4 regions of the Enterobacter sp. UPMP2061 genome follow, and region 1 is predicted to be linked to each of the others. Evidence: predicted binding sites of a transcription regulator. Region 1 holds the regulator's gene; each other region holds the start of a gene.
The links. Region 1 encodes LexA, which represses DNA repair genes until DNA is damaged. Its sites were predicted from a motif close to TNCTGTATGTACATACAGNA; they were not measured.

Region 2: mutH (DNA mismatch repair endonuclease MutH) is a predicted target of LexA. The motif match lies at 1,449-1,468, and genes of this name have one in related genera.
Region 3: dinB (DNA polymerase IV) is a predicted target of LexA. The motif match lies at 1,911-1,930, and genes of this name have one in related genera.
Region 4: ACWKXX_RS19645 (YebG family protein) is a predicted target of LexA. The motif match lies at 1,614-1,633, and genes of this name have one in related genera.

What each region holds. Positions count from the first base shown of each region.
Region 1 covers NZ_JBSKJP010000013.1:72,797-75,886, forward strand. The annotation lists gene dinF (MATE family efflux transporter DinF) at 35-1,372, opposite strand; gene lexA (transcriptional repressor LexA) at 1,436-2,044, opposite strand; gene ACWKXX_RS19405 (diacylglycerol kinase) at 2,153-2,521, opposite strand; gene plsB (glycerol-3-phosphate 1-O-acyltransferase PlsB) at 2,676-3,090, shown strand, end outside.
Region 2 covers NZ_JBSKJP010000010.1:129,907-132,996, reverse strand. The annotation lists gene ACWKXX_RS17770 (NADP(H)-dependent aldo-keto reductase) at 1-47, opposite strand, end outside; gene ACWKXX_RS17765 (YgdI/YgdR family lipoprotein) at 180-398, opposite strand; gene mutH (DNA mismatch repair endonuclease MutH) at 527-1,219, opposite strand; gene rppH (RNA pyrophosphohydrolase) at 1,903-2,433, shown strand; gene ptsP (phosphoenolpyruvate--protein phosphotransferase) at 2,446-3,090, shown strand, end outside.
Region 3 covers NZ_JBSKJP010000001.1:19,827-22,916, forward strand. The annotation lists gene nqrE (NADH:ubiquinone reductase (Na(+)-transporting) subunit E) at 1-403, shown strand, start outside; gene nqrF (NADH:ubiquinone reductase (Na(+)-transporting) subunit F) at 414-1,637, shown strand; gene nqrM ((Na+)-NQR maturation NqrM) at 1,640-1,840, shown strand; gene dinB (DNA polymerase IV) at 1,948-3,006, shown strand; gene pepD (cytosol nonspecific dipeptidase) at 3,062-3,090, opposite strand, start outside.
Region 4 covers NZ_JBSKJP010000014.1:16,866-19,955, reverse strand. The annotation lists gene ACWKXX_RS19660 (DMSO/selenate family reductase complex B subunit) at 1-23, shown strand, start outside; gene ACWKXX_RS19655 (dimethyl sulfoxide reductase anchor subunit family protein) at 25-879, shown strand; gene dmsD (Tat proofreading chaperone DmsD) at 924-1,538, shown strand; gene ACWKXX_RS19645 (YebG family protein) at 1,649-1,960, shown strand; gene ACWKXX_RS19640 (hypothetical protein) at 2,075-2,389, opposite strand; gene catA (type A chloramphenicol O-acetyltransferase) at 2,428-3,090, opposite strand, start outside.

The DNA of each region.
Region 1 (3,090 bases):
CGGCAGTTGTTTTTATATTCGGAATCTTTAACCGTTACGATATATCGTGCGGGGCTGGAAACCAGGTATTGTTTCGCCAGTGACGATGCCAGATAACGGCCAGCGAAAGGCCACGCAGTGAGAGAAACACCGCCAGCGCCAGCCACAGACCATGATTACCGAGATACGGCAGGGTCAGCAGCGTCAGGCCGAACCCCGCCGCCGCCACGGCCATGCTGTTGCGCATCTCCGCCCCTCGCGTCGCACCAATAAACATGCCGTCCAGCAAATAGCACCACACGCCCACCACCGGTAATACTACCTGCCAGAGGATGTAGCGATCGGCCAGCTCACGTAGCGCGGGCAACGAGGTGAGTAGCGCGACAATATGCCCACCAAAACAGGCGTACACCAGTGCAAAGACCAGCGCTACCAGGCCCGCCTGACGACAGGCAGCACGCCAGATCTCACGTAACTGGCCGCTTTCACGCGCGCCATAGGCCTGCCCTGAATGCGCCTCCACGGCGTAAGCAAAACCATCCAGCGCGTAAGCGGTAAAGGTCAGTAATGTCATAAGCACTGCGTTGACGGCAACGATCTCAGGCCCAAGACGCGCACCAAAAACGGTTAATGCACCAAAGCAGAGTTGCAGCAGAAGCGAACGGAGCATGATGTCGCGATTAAGCGCCAGCAGCTTTCGAATGTTGCCGCGCCAGGCCGATTTCAGCAGATCCAGGGTGATACCGCGCATCGCCAGCACGCGCCAGACCATCCCCAAACCGATCAGCAGCGTACCGTACTCGGCAATCGCCGTGGCCAGCGCCGCGCCCCGGACGTTCATGTGCAGCCCCATCACCAGCCAGAGATCGAGCACAATGTTAAGCAGGTTGCCCACCACCAGCAGGATCACCGGCGCGCGGGCGTACTGCACGCCCAGCAGCCAGCCCAGCAGGACCAGGTTTGCCAGTGAAGCGGGCGCGCTGAGCCAGCGAATTTCGAGGAACCGCCGGGCCTGTTCCAGTACGGCATCGCTGCCGCCTACAATATGGAGCGCAAGATCAATCAGCGGCGTACGCAACAGAACGATTAACGCGCCGGCACCGAATGCCAGAATGAGCGGCTGAACCAGCGCACGCGCCAGACGCAGGGGATCTTTTGCACCATACGCCTGGGCCGTCAGGCCTGTCGTACTCATGCGCAGAAAAAGCAGCAGCATAAAGAGGAAGCTGGTCGCCGTTGCGCCGATCGCGACGCCGCCAAGATAAATCGGCGAATCGAGATGCCCGATAACCGCCGTATCCACCAGCCCCAGCAGAGGAACGGTAATATTGGAAAAAATCATCGGTAGCGCAAGACGCCACAACGCCTTATCGGCAGAAGTTAGCAATGCCATGGAAATTACCGGAATCAGAAAACAGGCCAGGCTGTAGAGGAACTACAGCCTGTCAGGAAGAGATTACAGCCATTCACCGTTGCGGATAACGCCGACCGCCAGCCCTTCAATAGAGAAGCTCTGCTCGCGGAGATCTACCACAATCGGGGAGAATTCATTGTTTTCAGGCAGAAGCTGCACGGTATTGCCTTGTTTTTTCAGGCGCTTAACCGTCACTTCATCATCAATGCGCGCCACCACGACTTGCCCGTTACGCACATCCTGCGTTTTGTGTACCGCCAGCAGATCGCCATCCAGAATACCGATATCTTTCATGGACATTCCGCTAACGCGCAGCAGGAAATCGGCGCTCGGCTTGAACATGCCTGGGTCAACCTGATAGTGCCCTTCGATGTGCTGCTGCGCCAGCAGAGGTTCACCTGCGGCAACGCGGCCCACCAGTGGAATACCGCTCTCTTCTTCCACAAGCAGACGAATGCCGCGTGAGGCGCCGGAAACAATCTCAATCACGCCCTTACGCGCCAGCGCTTTAAGGTGCTCTTCGGCAGCATTAGGAGAACGGAAGCCCAGACGCTGCGCAATTTCTGCACGCGTGGGTGGCATACCCGTCTGGCCGATATGATCCCGAATGAGATCAAACACCTCTTGCTGCCTGGTCGTTAACGCTTTCATACCGCCCCCTGGGTGTATATACAGTTATGCTGTGAGTATATACAGTCAAAGGCGATTTTGGAACCAAAAACTGCACAAAAAACCAGGGACTTAATTATTCCTCGAGGCTCATCGGAAATGCGACCAAAGCAGCGTGACCCAGGTGATCGCCGCAGTGATAATCGCCAGCAGTACGGCAGCGGAACCCATGTCTTTCGCCCGGCCAGACAGTTCATGGAATTCCGACCCGATTCGATCAACTACGGCCTCAATAGCGCTATTCAGAATTTCCACTATCATCACCAGAAGGACAGATCCGATGAGCAGTACGCGGGTGATAGCATCAACATCAAGGAAGCAGGCGATGACAACGGCAACGATTGCGGCAACCGCTTCCTGGCGGAAAGCGGCTTCATTAACCCATGCCGCGCGGAAACCTTTCCATGAATAACCGGCAGCTTTAATGATTCGAGTTAACCCAGTGGTATTATTGGCCATTAAAAGAACCTTTTATGATAAATAGCGTCTGTAACTAAAGCCGCAGCGCGTTTTGCTGCAACCTGAAGTATGACGGGTAACAACAGAAATTTTGCGCGCTTTCTGTTATCCTTGCGCCGCAATTGCATTATTAACCAGAGGCTTTACATCGTTTATGTCCGGCTGGCCACGAATTTACTACAAATTACTTAATTTACCATTAAGCGTCCTGGTAAAAAGTAAGTCTATCCCAGCAGAACCTGCGCTGGAATTAGGGCTCGATACGTCGCGCCCTATTATGTACGTTTTGCCTTATAACTCGAAGGCAGACCTGCTGACGCTTCGCGCTCAATGTCTGGCGCACGATTTACCTGACCCGCTTGAACCGCTGGAAGTCGACGGTACGCTGCTGCCGCGCTACGTGTTCATCCATGGCGGGCCGCGCGTGTTCACCTATTACACGCCGAAAGAAGAGTCCATTAAGCTGTTCCATGATTACCTCGATCTGCACCGCAGCAACCCCGATCTGGACGTGCAGATGGTGCCGGTGTCGGTGATGTTTGGCCGTCGTCCGGGGCGCGAAAAAGGGG
Region 2 (3,090 bases), on a different contig from region 1:
AGTTGGCTGATCTCCAGAGCGCTGTGGGGGATACGGTGATAATGCATAGCCGGTTTCCTTTTTTTGACATACAGACTGCGTCAGGAACCTCCCGACAAAGGAATATAAACATGGCAGAGGGAAGGCAAAAGGGGAAGGAAAAAATCAAAAAGGCCAGCAAGCTACTGACCTTTATCTGTTTAACGCTCGATGATCTGGGAGACTTCGTCGCGATTAATCTGCATTTGATTGCCTTCGCGATCGCGGTAACTCACCAGACCGGTATCGTCGTCGACTTCGGGTTTGCCATCGGTCAGGATCATACGACCATCTTTCGTTGACATGACATAGTCGCTGCTGCAACCCGATACCGCAAACGCTAAACCGACTGCTGAGATAATTACTGCCCATTTTTTCATCGTTCTCATCCTCACCTGGCTCGTATCAAATCATAGTGTAGTAATAACCTGATATTACGACAGGTGAAAGGGGGGAAATCTTAAAAAGGAGGAGATTATGTTAGCCGGAGCGCAAAATTGGTAAAAAACTATGTTTTCAACAGGAAGTGGCGTGCCAGCAGCGCCCCGGTGAAATTCTTTTTAAGATAGAAACCGCGCGGCAGCGTCAGGATCGGTTCGCCCTGTGCGCCTACCGCTTCAGTGAGCGCTTTGCTGTTGGCGGCTTTGGGACGAAGTTGCAGCACTTCGCCATGCCGGGCGGTGATACGCTCAACCTGTCCCAGCACAATCATGTCCATCAGCTCTTCCCAGTCCTGGGAAAGCTGTCTCTCCTCTTCTTCATTCGGGCTCCAGAGCAGCGGGGCGCCAACGCGACGCTCAGCCAGCGGGATCTGCCTGTCGCCCTCAACGGGTACCCACAACACCCGCTTCAGCTTATGCCTGACGTGGCTGGTTTCCCATGTCACTCCGCTGTTACCCGTGAGCGGCGCAACGCAGACAAAGGTGGTTTCCAGCGGCCGTCCCTGGCTATCGATGGGGATCGTCTTCAGTTCCACCCCCAGCGCCGCAAAATCTTGCTCGGGTTTACTGCCCGCGCTTGCGCCCAGCCAGCGTTCCAGCAACACGCCGATCCAGCCCTTATCACGCTTTAGATCGTTAGGTATCGTCAACCCCGCCATCACGGCCAGCTCGCCCAGTGAATAGCCTGCCAGGCGTTGTGCCTGCTGGAGCAACTGGGCTTCACTGACGGGAGGAGAGAGCAGTGGGGCGAGAGAATGCATGCTAACGACCTTTTGATTAAAAAATGAGCTGATATTTTATCCCTTGTGGACAGAGTTTACCTTTTTCTGTGCACCTATTCCATGTGGATGATTTATATCATCTTTTTTAGAATATAATCCGTCCCGCGGCGGCTAAAAAACAGGTTGTGCAATTCTGGTCACTGACAATAAACAGGATCTTACACCATGTTATCCACAGAAAAATGGGATAACTGGGAATAACTGCCACTACTGTTTCAATTTACAGCCTTGACGTGCGATGAAAATCGAATTTTCACACAAATTGTGCCTAACTTATTGGCACAAACTGTGGATAAAACCGACGCTGTTCGATCTTTCATCAGCAGGAGGATCTTTGATGTGATGATCGTCACGTTTATCGCCCTGGATACCCTTAATTTCAATATAATCATATGAATTTAAATGATTTATTATAAGCGGGGTAAATTGGCGGCTCGTCGGGCTACAAGGTTGTTCATCGGTAATTCCGCACTTCTTCACAACTATATCCACAGAAAAGGTGAATAAAAATGGTCTCTGTCGCCCGCATCTGTTTATAACTCCGCACTAAATTGTGAGTTATTCAAATGTTATTAGGTTGCAGGCCTGTAAGAGAGTGGTTTACCGCCTCCCTGTAGTGTGAAACAATCATTCATATATCAGATTTAGTTTGGGGTAGTCCGGTGATTGATGACGATGGCTACCGCCCAAACGTAGGAATAGTAATTTGTAATCGTCAGGGCCAGGTGATGTGGGCCCGGCGATATGGTCAGCACTCCTGGCAGTTCCCGCAAGGCGGGATCAATCCCGGAGAGTCCCCAGAACAAGCGATGTACCGGGAGCTGTTTGAAGAGGTTGGTTTAAGCCGAAAAGATGTTCGCATCCTGGCTTCGACCCGCAACTGGTTGCGTTACAAGTTACCGAAACGTTTGGTGCGTTGGGACACAAAGCCGGTTTGTATCGGCCAGAAACAGAAGTGGTTTCTTTTGCAGTTGGTGGGCAACGATTCAGATATCAATATGCAAACCAGCAGCACGCCAGAGTTTGATGGCTGGCGCTGGGTAAGCTACTGGTATCCGGTTCGTCAGGTCGTGTCATTTAAGCGCGATGTATATCGTAGGGTGATGAAAGAGTTCGCAAGTGTCGTGATGCAGCTTCAGGAGACGCCTCCGAAGCCACAGAGCGCACCTGCCTGGCGACGTAAAAGAGGTTAAGCTACGCAAATCATGCTCACCCGCTTGCGAGAAATAGTTGAAAAGGTTGCCAGTGCGCCTCGCCTCAACGAGGCGCTGAATATTCTGGTGACGGACATCTGTCTTGCGATGGAAACCGAGGTCTGTTCGGTCTACCTGGCCGACCATGACCGACGTTGCTACTACCTGATGGCAACCCGCGGTTTAAAAAAACCACGGGGACGCACCGTCACGCTCGCGTTTGATGAAGGTATTGTTGGCCTGGTCGGGCGACTGGCGGAGCCAATCAACCTTGCCGATGCGCAAAAACATCCCAGCTTCAAATATATCCCTTCCGTCAAAGAGGAGCGGTTCCGCGCTTTCCTTGGCGTGCCGATTATTCAGCGCCGTCAACTGCTTGGCGTGCTTGTTGTCCAGCAACGAGAGTTGCGGCAGTACGACGAAAGCGAGGAGTCTTTCCTCGTCACGCTGGCAACGCAGATGGCTGCGATCCTCTCCCAGTCTCAGCTGGCAGCCCTTTTTGGGCAGTATCGTCATACCCGCATCCGCGCGCTTCCGGCCTCGCCGGGCGTCGCGATTGCCGAAGGCTGGATGGATGCCACGCTCCCCCTGATGGAGCAGGTCTATGAAGCCTCGACGCTGGATGAAGCGCTTGAGCGCGAACGGCTTACCGCTGCG
Region 3 (3,090 bases), on a different contig from region 1:
CGATGGCGCGCTGGTGGAGGGGGTTGATCTTAGCTTCCTGAACTTCATCACCTTTATCGGAGTGATTGCGGCGCTTGTTCAGATCCTAGAGATGATCCTCGATAAATACTTCCCGTCGCTGTACAACGCGCTGGGGATCTTCCTGCCGCTGATCGCCGTGAACTGCGCCATTTTTGGCGGCGTCTCGTTTATGGTTCAGCGCGATTACAACTTCAGTGAATCGGTTGTGTATGGCTTCGGTTCCGGTATCGGCTGGATGCTGGCGATTGTCACCATGGCGGGGATCCGTGAAAAAATGAAATATGCCAACGTACCTGCGGGGCTTCGTGGCTTAGGGATCACCTTTATCACCACCGGCCTGATGGCGTTGGGCTTTATGTCCTTCTCCGGTGTGCAGCTATAAGGGCTAACAGATGGAAATTATTCTTGGCGTGGTGATGTTCACGCTGATAGTACTGGTGCTGTCAGGGCTGATCCTGGCGGCGCGTGCGAAGCTGGTCAATTCCGGGGATGTGATCATTGATATCAATGACGATCCGCAGAATCAGATCCGTACCCCGGCAGGGGATAAGCTGCTTAACACGCTCTCCGGCAACGGGATTTTTGTCTCGTCTGCCTGTGGCGGCGGTGGCTCCTGTGGCCAGTGCCGTGTGACGGTCAAAGAGGGCGGCGGTGATATTCTGCCAACGGAACTGTCGCATATCACGAAGCGTGAAGCGAAAGAGGGATGCCGTCTGGCGTGCCAGGTCGCTGTGCGCCAGAACATGAAGATTGAGCTGCCGGAGGAGATCTTCGGCGTGAAAAAATGGGAGTGCGAAGTTATCTCTAACGATAACAAAGCCACGTTCATCAAAGAGCTCAAGCTGCGTGTCCCTGAAGGGGAGAGCGTCCCGTTCCGTGCGGGTGGGTATATCCAGATTGAATGTCCGGCACACACCGTCGCGTATGCTGACATCGACGTGCCCGAGGAGTACCGGGCAGACTGGGATAAATTTAACCTCTTCCGCTTTGTTTCCGAGGTAAAAGAGCCCGCGCTTCGCGCCTATTCCATGGCTAACTATCCGGAAGAGAAGGGCATTATTATGCTCAACGTGCGTATCGCCACGCCGCCACCGAATGTGCCTGATGCCCCTCCTGGCGTCATGTCGTCGTATATCTGGTCCCTCAAGCCTGGCGACAAAGTGACGATTTCCGGCCCGTTCGGCGAATTCTTTGCCAAAGATACTGACGCGGAGATGGTCTTTATCGGCGGCGGTGCGGGTATGGCGCCGATGCGTTCGCATATTTTTGACCAGCTCAAACGACTTGGCAGCAAGCGTAAGATCAGCTTCTGGTACGGGGCGCGTTCACTGCGCGAAATGTTCTATGACGATGAGTTTGAACAACTGGCGCGTGATAACCCTAACTTTACCTTCCATGTGGCGCTATCCGATCCGCAGCCGGAAGATAACTGGACAGGCTATACGGGCTTCATCCACAACGTGCTGTATGAAAATTACCTCAAACAGCACCCGGCACCGGAAGACTGCGAGTTCTATATGTGTGGTCCGCCAATGATGAACGCCGCCGTGATTAAGATGCTAAAAGATCTTGGCGTGGAAGATGAGAACATCATGCTTGATGATTTCGGAGGCTGATTATGCTGACTTTTCTGGCGACCTTTGCGGTGTTTGTGCTGGTGATCTTCGGCATGTCCTTAGGCTGGATCATCAAGCGTAAAAGCATTCAAGGCAGTTGCGGAGGCATCTCTTCCATCGGAATGGAAAAAGTGTGCGATTGTCCGGAACCGTGCGATGCGCGGAAAAAGCGGATGGCTCGCGAGCAGCAACGCATTATTTAGTCTTCCAGGTCGGGTAAGGCAACGCCGCCACCCGACAATTCCTGCGCGCACTTCTCAACCCTCATTTGTTTACTGTATACTTATCCAGTAATAAGTGAGGGCTTACTATGCGCAAAATAATCCATGTCGATATGGACTGCTTTTTTGCCGCAGTGGAGATGCGTGACAACCCGGCGCTGCGGGATATTCCGATCGCCATTGGCGGCAGCCGGGTTCAGCGCGGTGTCATCAGCACCGCCAACTATCCTGCTCGCAAATACGGTGTACGCAGCGCCATGCCGACAGCGATGGCGCTGAAACTGTGCCCGCATCTCACTCTTTTGCCCGGACGTTTTGATGCCTATAAAGAAGCATCGAGCCACATTCGGGAGATCTTCTCCCGCTACACCTCACTGATTGAACCGTTATCGCTGGATGAAGCCTATCTGGATGTCACCCACAGCGTGCACTGCCACGGCTCCGCCACCCTGATGGCGCAGGAGATCCGCCAGACTATTTTTAACGAGCTGAACCTGACGGCATCGGCAGGCGTCGCGCCGGTCAAATTTCTCGCCAAAATCGCCTCCGATTTAAATAAGCCCAACGGCCAGTACGTCATCACTCCGGAAGAGGTTCCGGCGTTTTTAAGGACGCTGCCGCTCAGCAAAATCCCCGGCGTGGGCAAAGTCTCCGCCGCGAAGCTGGAAAGTATGGGGCTACGCACCTGCGAAGACGTTCAGCGCAGCGATCTGGCGCTGCTGCTTAAGCGTTTTGGCAAGTTTGGCCGCGTACTGTGGGAACGCAGTCAGGGCATTGATGACCGGGATGTGAACAACGAACGGCTGCGTAAATCGGTCGGCGTTGAACGCACGCTCAGCGAAGATATCCATGACTGGACCGAGTGTGAAACCATTATTACGGAACAGCTTTATCCTGAGCTTGAACGACGCTTACTGAAGGTCAAACCGGATCTGCTTATTGCCCGACAGGGCATCAAACTGAAATTTAACGATTTTCAGCAGACGACGCAGGAGCACGTCTGGCCACGCCTCAACAAAGAGGATCTTATCGCGACGGCGAAAAAGGCGTGGGAAGAACGGCGGGGCGGACGAGGGGTGAGGCTGGTGGGGCTGCACGTCACCTTGCTGGATCCGCAGCTGGAGCGTCAACTGGTGTTGGGACTGTAGATTACGCTAATCGTAGGCCCGGCAAGCGTAGCGCCGCCGGGCATCAAACGGCTAATTACTTAACAGGAATTGCTTTCAGCAGCT
Region 4 (3,090 bases), on a different contig from region 1:
TGGCAAACCCGAAGGAGGTGTGAGATGGGAAGTGGATGGCATGAATGGCCGCTGGTGATCTTCACCGTTTTCGGGCAGTGCGTGGCCGGCGCGTTAATCGTGATGGGCTTCGTCTGGCTTAAGGAAAATGATGACAAGGCCAGAATGCGCATCGTGCGCAGCCTGTTTTTTCTCTGGCTGGTAATGGGTATTGGGTTTATGGCCTCGGTACTGCATCTTGGCTCCCCGCTGCGTGCCTTCAACTCGCTTAACCGCGTGGGCGCGTCAGCGCTGAGTAATGAGATCGCGGCGGGTTCGATCTTCTTTGCCGTGGGCGGTTTCTGGTGGCTGGTGTCGGTTATCGGTAAAATGCCCCCAGCTTTGGGCAAAATCTGGCTGGTTGTCAGCCAGATCCTGGGCATCGTTTTTGTCTGGGCGATGACCCGGGTCTATCAGATTGAGACTGTCCCGACCTGGTATACGGGTTACACCACGCTGAGCTTCTTCCTGACGATGGTTCTGGCTGGTCCTCTGCTGGCCGCGCTGCTGCTGCGCGTTGCAAACGTGACATTCAAAAGTACTCTTGCCGCGTCAGTCAGCGCACTGGCACTTATCGTCTGCGTGGCGGTCGTCGTGTTGCAAAGCAATACGCTGGGGACGATACAGAGTTCCATCCAGCAGGCTAACGCCCTGCTTCCGGATTATGGTTCGCTTCAGGTATGGCGCATCGCGTTGCTGGCAGCGGGTTTAGGCTGCTGGATCTGCCCGCTGATTCGTCGTCAGGAGCCAAAAACGCTCGGCCTGGTTGCAGGTGTCGTGCTGGTGGCGCTGGGTGAACTGATTGGTCGTGGGCTATTTTATGGTCTGCATATGACCGCAGGGTTAGCAATTGCAGGTTAACACAGGTGCGCGGGGCTACCCGCGCGCAAGTAAGGAAAGTTGTAATGAATGACGTCTCACACCGCGAATCGTTCGCGTTCAGCGCCCGGGTACTGGGCGCGCTGTTTTATTTCGCTCCAGACAGCGAGCAGACCGCGCCGCTGGTGAGTGCCCTGACCGCAGGTGACTGGGTTCAGGACTGGCCGCTGGCGGAGGAAAATCTGCTGCCTGTCGCCAGTATGTTTAAGACCCCATCGGATGAAGCGTTGAAAGACGCCTGGCAGCGTCTGTTTATTGGCCCGTATGCCCTGCCCGCCCCCCCGTGGGGCTCGGTCTGGCTTGATCGCGAGTCCGTGCTGTTTGGCGATTCGACCCTCGCGTTGCGTCAGTGGATGCGTGAAAACCATATCGCCTTTGAGATGCAGCAGAATGAGCCCGAAGATCATTTCGGAACGTTGCTGATGCTGGCGGCATGGCTTGCCGAGAACGGTCGCGAAACAGAACGCGACCAGCTTCTTGCCTGGCATCTGCTGCCATGGAGCACGCGTTTCCTTAGCGTATTCGTTGAAAACGCGGCCCATCCGTTCTACACCGCGCTGGGTAAACTTGCCCAGCTGACGCTGGCGGAATGGCAGTCCACTTTGCTGATCCCGATTGCCGAAAAAACGCTGTACCGATAACAGCACCTGGCTTGTCCACCCGTTGTGCAGGCCAGGCTCGCACATTTTTGCTGCAACACAACGTCACAACTGCTATACTGTATATAATTACAGTATACGGGGGGTGCACAATGGCTGTTGAAACAAAATTTGTTGTCGTAAGAAAAGGTGAAGAAAAAATGACATTTGCCAGTAAGAAAGAGGCTGACGCTCACGACAAGCTGCTCGATATGGCAGAAGCGTTTACCGACTGGCTGTTGCAAAGCGGAATGCAGATGGATGAAACGCAGGCGGAGAACCTTGGTCTTTATCTCGCCGAGCAGAAAGAGTCCGTGCAGCATATCCTGCGTACCAGCAAGCTTCCCGAGCTCAATGCTGAAACGGATAAAACAGCATCAGATGCGGACAGCAGCAAAAAAATCCGGGCCGTCAAAGCCGCCTGATCGTCAGAACGTCTCATCACCTGTTCTGCCGCCGCGGGCCGGAAACGGCTCGCGGCTTTATTAAGGTCGGCTGAACCTTATATTCATCAACCGTAACCCTGAAAATACGTCCTGTTATCTTGATTTGTCCGCCTCAACGTTTACGCTGATATTCAGCCTTTTTGCTTCCATGGTTATCATTGTTTTGGCCAGGTCCTTATCGCCCCCGTGCACTTTATCTATCAGATCCTGTACAAGGGTCATCATCAGGAAGTTTTTATTTGCAGGATAGAAATCTGTCGTAGTGATCCCGTTATCCTTCAGGCGCTGATGCGCCACCGTCTCTGTATCTGCGATTATTTCAGCTACTTTCTCATGCATGATCTCGATCTGCTCGAAAACAATGCGGTTAATCATTTCAATCTGTTCTGGCGTAAAATTCGGTTCCATTATTTCCCCTCGTCAGGCGTATGTTAAAAACACGTGAATCACACGTTGAGCGCCTCTGAATGGTGCGGTAAATTATCACACAACTCTTGTAACTCGTTGATCAGCCTGGCCACATGGAAACCGTCACAGACAGAATGATGGACCTGAACGGCGAAAGGCAACAAGACCTTTCCATCCTGGTTATAGTATTTTCCAAACGTGAACATGGGCGCAAAAAAATTCCGCATGTTAGCGACGTTGACGTTGAAACTGCTAAAGCTGACCCACGGAATATCCGATATGAAGAATATATTCTCCCGGGACTCTTCTTTAGGCCAGTAAGCAAGGATATTGCCATAGCGGGCAACATCTTCTGCATAAACGCGCTGAAAATGGTGAATATTTCCATCGTAATGACTCCATAACGATGAAAATGTCTCCGTTTCTTTATGGAAAAGGGTATAGCTTGGATGAACCTCATTCCATATTACAAGCTCATCATCCTTCATGGCCATACGGAATTCCGGATGCCGGTTTACGACGTCAGAAATAAGGGAAATAATCGCAGGATAAAATTTCCAGCCAACCTCTTTGATATGCTTTAGCAGCACGGTAATGTCCAGCTGAACCGTTTGGTTAAATGTAGATTGAGCAAAGCCCTGAAATACTTCAAAGTGTTCCTTTCTTGCCCAACGTGATAAGTCAACTAACGTATATTCTGG